2 linked regions of the Polymorphobacter megasporae genome follow. The protein of the gene in region 1 interacts with the protein of each later gene in a pairwise test. Links are inferred from orthologs where the notes say so. Each region holds a gene or a part of one and is shown in the gene's direction. Other genes may lie near its edges. The genes, in order: KTC28_RS13105 and KTC28_RS15360.

Region 1 (3,212 bases):
CGACCATTATGCGATCCAGCAGGGCCTGCGCCTCGCCGCCGCGACCGACGATCTGACCGGTCTGGCGAACCGCGGCGCATTCGAGCGCCACCTCTCCGAAAGCATCACCGCCAGCCGCTTGAGCGGCGCTGCGCTCGGGTTGCTGCTGATCGATCTCGACGGGTTCAAGGCGGTCAACGACGCCTTCGGGCACCCGACCGGCGACACCGTGCTGCGCGACGTGGCGGGCGAGCTCCGACGGCATTGCCGGACGGACTGCTTCGCGGCGCGCATCGGCGGCGACGAATTCGCGATGATCGTCGGCGGCGTCACCGCCTCCACACAACTCGACGCGCTCGTTGCGGCGCTGCTCGTCAGCCTCCGCCGCCCCATCCGCCGCGACGGCCGCAAGCTCGAAGTGTCGGCGAGCATCGGCATCGCGTGGTGGACCGACGATAGCGACGGCAGCTCCGACCTGATCGCCCGCGCCGACGCCGCACTCTACGATGCCAAGCGCCAGGATCGCGGCTCGGCACGCATTTTCGGCAACCGCTTCATCTCGACCGGTGTCGCAAAGCGCGTGCCACTCAAGGCGGTCGGGTAGCGCGATCGGCCCAAAGCCATCGCGTGCATCCCCCGGCATCCCTTCCGCAGTGCAGCATGACGTGATACACGCCGCCGCATGCTGACGATCAACGCCGTGACGGTGCGCCTTGGCGGGCGCGTCATCCTCGACCGCGCCTCCGCCGCGATTCCCCCCCGTGCGCGCGTCGGCCTGATCGGGCGCAACGGCGCGGGCAAATCGACGCTGATGAAGCTGATCGCCAAGGTCAACGAGCCCGACGAAGGCGGCATCGACATGCCGCGCGGTGCTCGCATCGGCTATGTCGCGCAGGAGGCTCCCGCCGGTGCCGCGACGCCGTTTGAGACCGTCCTCGCCGCCGACGTCGAGCGCGCCGCGCTGCTCGCCGAGGAGGAGGGTCACCCCGACGCCCACCGTATCGGCGAGATCCACGAGCGCCTCAACGCGATCGACGCCCACACCGCCCCGGCCCGCGCCAGCCGCATCCTTGTCGGACTGGGCTTCGACGAGGCCGCGCAGCACCGTCCGCTCGACAGCTATTCGGGCGGCTGGCGGATGCGCGTTGCCCTCGCCGCCCTGCTGTTCTCGCAGCCCGACCTTTTGCTGCTCGACGAGCCATCGAACCACCTCGACCTCGAGGCGACGCTGTGGCTCGAAAGCTTCCTCAAGAGCTACCGCGCGACGATGGTCGTCATCAGCCACGAACGCGACCTGCTCAACAACGTCGTCGACTATATCCTCCACCTCGAAGGCGGGACGACGACGCTGTATGCCGGCGGCTACGACGACTTCGAGCGCCAGCGCAACGAGCGGCTCGCCCAGTTGGCCTCGGCGCGCGAGGCACAGGCGACCCAACGTGCCAAGCTGACCGACTATATCGCGCGTAACTCGGCCCGCGCCTCGACCGCGAAGCAGGCGCAGTCGCGGATGAAGGCACTGGCGAAAATGCAGCCGATCGCCGAGGCCGCGAACGACCCGAGCCTGGTATTCGACTTCCCCTCGCCCGCCGTGCTCAAGCCACCTCTGGTTCAGCTCGATCACGCTGCTGTCGGATACGATGGCACGCCGATCCTTGAGCAGGTCGACCTGCGCCTCGACCCCGACGACCGGCTGGCGCTGCTCGGGCGCAACGGCAACGGCAAGACGACGCTCGCGCGGCTACTCGCGGGACAGCTTCCCGCGATGGAGGGGCATATCGGCATGTCGACCAAACTCAAGGTCGGCTATTTTACTCAGTATCAGGTCGAGGAACTCGACAGCGACGACACCCCGCTTGCCCACATGGGACGGCTGATGCCCGGGGCGAAACCGGCGGCGGTGCGCGGCCAGCTGGGGCGCTTCGGCTTCTCGGGGCTGATGGCCGAACAGAAGGTCGGCAAGATGTCGGGTGGCGAAAAGGCGCGGCTCGCGCTGGCGCTGATTACCCGCGATGCCCCGCACCTGCTCATCCTCGACGAGCCGACCAACCACCTTGACGTCGATGCGCGCGAGGCGCTGGTCCAGGCGCTCGCCGATTATGGCGGCGCGGTTGTTGTCGTCAGCCACGATCGACACATGCTCGAAGCGACCGCCGACCGGCTGGTGCTTGTCGAGGACGGCCACGCGACCGAGTTCTCGGGCTCGCTCGACGACTATACCGATCGCGTCCTCGGCCGCGGCGATGCCCGCCCCGAGAAGCGCCCTGCCCCCGCTAAGTCAGAGAAAAAGGCGGCAAGGCAGGAGTCGGCGGGCGACCGGGCAAAGTCGGTCGTCATGCGCCGGACCGCACGCGAGGCGGAGGCTGACATCACCCGGCTGACCGCGCGGCTGGCACAGCTCGACACTGCGCTCGGTGACCCGACGAAGGCGACCGGCGCAGACCGGCTGGCCGGCGTCCCCGCACTCCTCAAGACGCGGGCGACGGTCGAGAAAGCGCTGGCGGAGGCCGAGGCGAAGTGGGTGGCGGCGAGCGAAGCGCTCGAAGCGGCGGCATAGCGACGGCGGCATAGGCGCGTTCGAAACTGGCGAAGGCCGCGAGCGCCGCCGCGATGCACTCATTCTCCGCGCCTGCGTCGAGCGGAAGCGCCTCGAGCACCCGCAGGAAGGCGGACCAGCTTTTCGGGATCGCCGTCTGCCTTGCAAAGTGCCGGGCGCCAAACGCGGGGCCCATGCCGAGCGCGTAGGCGCGCAGAGCAAGCTGCCGCCCGCCGAGTGCCGATCCCTCGAGGACGTAGAGACTGCCGATCGTCTGCGCCGCCGACATCAGCGGGCCAGCGGCATCCGGGGCGGATCGAGGGTCTGCGCCGCGGACATCGGCGATATCAGCACGCAGCGCCGGGGCAATGAGACGGTCGGGCCACATCTCGAAAAATGTAGTTGCACCGCTTTCGGTCAGCGCGCGTTCAAGCGGTTCGCGCGCCTCCAATGTCGCATCGAGATAGGCGGCGTACGAGCGACAATCATCGAAAAAGCCGGCGTAATTGACGATTGCATCGAGTCTCCGGTGCGCGTGATCGGTGGCCGATCGCAGGCGTGAGCGCCGGTCAGGGCTGGTCAAGGCGGGCTCATCCAGGACTGCCGAAGCCGAGCCTGCGCAGCAGCGGGACCAATTGCGCAGTGCCATAAGGCTTGCCGATCACCGGTGCATTGGCATGCCCCCGGTCCTGCAGGT
Region 2 (3,751 bases), 480 kb from region 1 along the record:
AAGGTCAAGCGCGCGCTGTCGGGGTCGAAGTCGCGGCTGATCGGGCCGAACTGCCCCGGCGTGATGACCCCGGGCGAGTGCAAGATCGGCATCATGCCCGGCAATATCTTTATGAAGGGCTCGGTCGGCGTCGTCTCGCGCTCGGGAACGCTGACCTATGAGGCGGTCCACCAGACCACCGCGGTCGGGCTCGGCCAGACGTCGGCGGTCGGCATCGGCGGCGATCCGGTCAACGGCACCGACTTCATCGACGTCCTCGAACTCTACCTCGCCGACCCCGCGACGACGTCGATCATCATGATCGGCGAAATCGGAGGAGCTGCGGAAGAAGACGCCGCCGAGTTTATCCGCCTGAACAAGGTCAAGAAGCCGATGGTCGGCTTCATCGCCGGTCGCACCGCTCCCCCGGGCCGCCGCATGGGCCACGCCGGGGCGATCGTCGCCGGCGGCAAGGGCAAGGCCGAGGACAAGATCGAGGCGATGCGCGCCGCCGGGATCCGCGTCGCCGATTCACCCTCGGCGCTGGGCACGACGCTGATCGAGCTGCTGCGGGGTTGAAGCTCCGTCATGGCGGGGTGACATACGGTGACCCCGCCGTTATGACCCCTCGCGCGGGCGACAATCCGAGGACGTGACCAATGGACTATGAGGGCGGAATTCCCGCGGCCAGCGACATGGCCGGGCCGTCGTGGGCGCGCGCCGATTGGCCGCCGCAGCCGACCGATGTGCTGACGCTGGCGCTCGATGCATCGGGGATCGACCTGCCGCCGAAGGCCGCGAAGCCCGCACCCGGCAAGCCGGCAACGGCAGCGCCGGCCAGCGCACCGGCCGCACATGCACCGGCTCACGACGCCGCCGCGATCGAGCAGGCCGCGCAGGACTCGATCAGCGCGATGATGCTGATCCGCACCTATCGCGTCCGCGGCCATCTCGCGTCGAACCTCGATCCGCTCGGCCTGACCAAGCGCGAACTGCCTGCCGACCTGACGCCCGAATATCATGGCTTCAAGGAGGCCGACCTCGACCGCGAAATCTTCCTTGGCGGTGCCTTGGGCATGGAACGCGGCACTGTCCGCGAACTCGTCTCGATCCTGCGCGCGAACTATTGCGGCAATGTCGGCGTCGAATACATGCACATCAACGACGTCGAGGAGCGCCGCTTCATTCAGGAGCGCATCGAAGGGCGCGATAAGGAAATCCAGTTCAGCGAGCTGGGCAAGAAGGCGATCCTCAACAAGCTGATCGAAGCCGAGCAGTTCGAGCGTTTCCTCGGCAAGAAATACGTCGGGACCAAGCGCTTCGGTCTCGACGGCGGTGAATCGATGATCCCGGCGATGGAGTCGATCATCAAGATCGGCGGCCAGAACGGCATCAAGGAAATCATCTTCGGCATGCCGCATCGCGGGCGGCTCAACATGCTCGGCAACGTCATGCAGAAGCCGTTCCGCGTCATCTTCCATGAATTCGGCGGCGGCTCGGCGAACCCCGACGACGTCGGTGGGTCGGGCGACGTCAAGTATCACCTCGGCACTTCGACCGACCGCGAGTTCGACGGCAACAAGGTCCACCTGTCGCTGACACCGAACCCGTCGCACCTCGAAGCCGTCGATCCCGTCGTCCTCGGCAAGGTCCGCGCGATCCAGACCGTCCGCGGCGACGACGACCATGGCGAAGTCCTCCCCGTCCTGATGCACGGCGACGCCGCGTTCGCGGGGCAGGGGATCGTCGCCGAGTGCTTCGGTTTCTCAGGCCTCACCGGCTACAACACCGGCGGGTGCATCCACTACGTCGTTAACAACCAGATCGGCTTCACCACCAGCCCGCAGTTCGCGCGCTCGTCGCCGTACCCGAGCGACGTCGCCAAGATCGTCCAGGCGCCGATCTTCCACGTCAACGGCGACGACCCCGAGGCCGTGACTTTTGCCACCAAGGTCGCAACCGAATTCCGCCAGCAGTTCAAGCGCGACGTCGTCATCGACATGTGGTGCTACCGCCGCTTCGGCCACAACGAATCCGACGAACCGAGCTTCACCCAGCCGCTGATGTACGCTGCGATCGGCCACCATCCGCCGGTCAGCGAGCTGTACGCCAAGCGCCTGATCGCCGAGAATGTCGTCGACGAGGCATGGGTCGCCGACAACATCGCGCAGTTCACCAACCGCCTCGAAGGCGATTTCGCCGCCGCGACCGGGTACAAGGCGAACAAGGCTGAATGGTTCGAGGGCCGCTGGTCGGGCCTCGGCAAGCCGAAGGAAGAAGTCACCGGACGCCGCGCCGCCGAAACCGGCGTTGCCACCGACGACCTCCGCACCGTCGGCACCGCGCTGGTTACGGTCCCCCCGGCGTTCACCGTCCACAAGACGCTCGCCCGCATTCTCGACGCCAAGGCTTCGACGATCACCACCGGCGAGGGGATCGACTGGGCGACCGCCGAGGCGCTGGCGTTCGGCACGCTGTTGCAGGACGGCTATGGCGTCCGCCTGTCGGGACAGGATTCGGGGCGCGGCACCTTCTCGCAGCGCCACTCGGTCTGGGTCGACCAGGTCGACGGCAGCAAATACACGCCGTTAAAGTCGATCGACGCGAAGTTCGAGGTGCTCGACTCGCCGCTGAGCGAGTTCGGCGTCCTCGGTTTCGAATACGGCTATTCGCTCGCCGATCCAAAGACGCTCGTGCTGTGGGAAGGCCAGTTCGGCGACTTCGTCAACGGCGCGCAGGTGATGATCGACCAGTTCATCGCGGCGGGCGAGGCGAAGTGGCTGCGCGCGACGGGGCTTGTCATGCTCCTGCCGCACGGCTTCGAAGGGCAGGGGCCCGAGCATAGTTCGGCGCGGCTCGAACGCTTCCTCCAGCTCTGCGCCGAGGACAATATGCAGGTGGCGAACTGCACGACGCCGGCGAATTATTTCCACCTGCTGCGGCGCCAGATGATGCGCGATTTCCGCAAGCCGTTGATCGTGATGACGCCGAAGTCGTTGCTACGAGCGAAGCGCGCGGTGTCGAGCCTCGCCGACATGGCGGCGGGATCGAGCTTTCACCGCTGCCTCGACGACATCAACCCGGTCCCCGACGCGCAGGTCCGGCGGCTCGTATTGTGTTCGGGCAAGGTCTATTACGACCTGCTCGAAGCGCGCGAGAAGAACGCCCGCGACGACATCTACATCCTGCGTGTCGAACAGCTCTATCCGTTCCCGGCAGACGTTATCGCCGACTATGCCGCGCGCTTTACCGGCCTCGAAGAGGTCGTCTGGGCGCAGGAAGAGCCGCGCAATGCCGGGGCGTGGAGCTTCGTCGCGCCGCTGATCGAGGATGCGCTCGAAAAGCGCCCGGCCTATGCGGGCCGTGCTGCAGCGGCGGCGACCGCGACCGGGTTGCTCAAGCGGCATAATGCCGAGCAGGCGAAGCTGATCGCCGAGGCGCTCGGCGCGACGCGCGGCGAAATCACCGCCGCGATTCGCGGCGGCCTGAAGTCGGTCCAGGCGGCCGAGTGACGCCGCGCGGCACCATATTCTCATTCGACGGCATTGTTTGGAACTAGATCATGGCAACCGACGTCACCATCCCCGCGCTGGGTGAATCGATCACCGAGGCGACCGTCGGCGAGTGGCTCAAGGCCCCCGGCGACGCGGTCGCGGTCGACGAGCCGATCGTCAGTCTCGAGACCGACAAGGTCGCGGTCGAAGTGCCGTCGCCGGTCGCGGGCACGATGGGCGAGCAGTTGTTCAAGGTCGGCGACACCGTCAACGTCGGC

Evidence for each region.
Region 2: the proteins of KTC28_RS13105 (region 1) and KTC28_RS15360 interact in binary tests that used the Escherichia coli proteins (3 or more experiments, as listed by UniProt). The link is inferred for Polymorphobacter megasporae from one-to-one orthologs.

Annotation. Positions count from the first base shown.
Region 1 is NZ_CP081848.1:2,799,281-2,802,492, reverse strand. The notes cover bases 202-3,098. They hold KTC28_RS13105 (ABC-F family ATP-binding cassette domain-containing protein), read left to right. Parts: upstream 202-661; coding sequence 662-2,536; downstream 2,537-3,098. Other genes in these bases: KTC28_RS13100 (biliverdin-producing heme oxygenase), read right to left, coding at 2,448-3,098; KTC28_RS13110 (sensor domain-containing diguanylate cyclase), read left to right, coding at 202-583. Also shown: more of KTC28_RS13110, read left to right, coding at 1-201; KTC28_RS13095 (HWE histidine kinase domain-containing protein), read right to left, coding at 3,106-3,212. UniProt on the Escherichia coli protein: Genetic data indicate it may be involved in ribosome assembly or function.
Region 2 is NZ_CP081848.1:3,278,272-3,282,022, reverse strand. What follows is about bases 256-3,691. They hold KTC28_RS15360 (2-oxoglutarate dehydrogenase E1 component), read left to right. Parts: upstream 256-638; coding sequence 639-3,491; downstream 3,492-3,691. Other genes in these bases: odhB (2-oxoglutarate dehydrogenase complex dihydrolipoyllysine-residue succinyltransferase), read left to right, coding at 3,542-3,691; sucD (succinate--CoA ligase subunit alpha), read left to right, coding at 256-558. Also shown: more of sucD, read left to right, coding at 1-255; more of odhB, read left to right, coding at 3,692-3,751. UniProt on the Escherichia coli protein: E1 component of the 2-oxoglutarate dehydrogenase (OGDH) complex which catalyzes the decarboxylation of 2-oxoglutarate, the first step in the conversion of 2-oxoglutarate to succinyl-CoA and CO(2).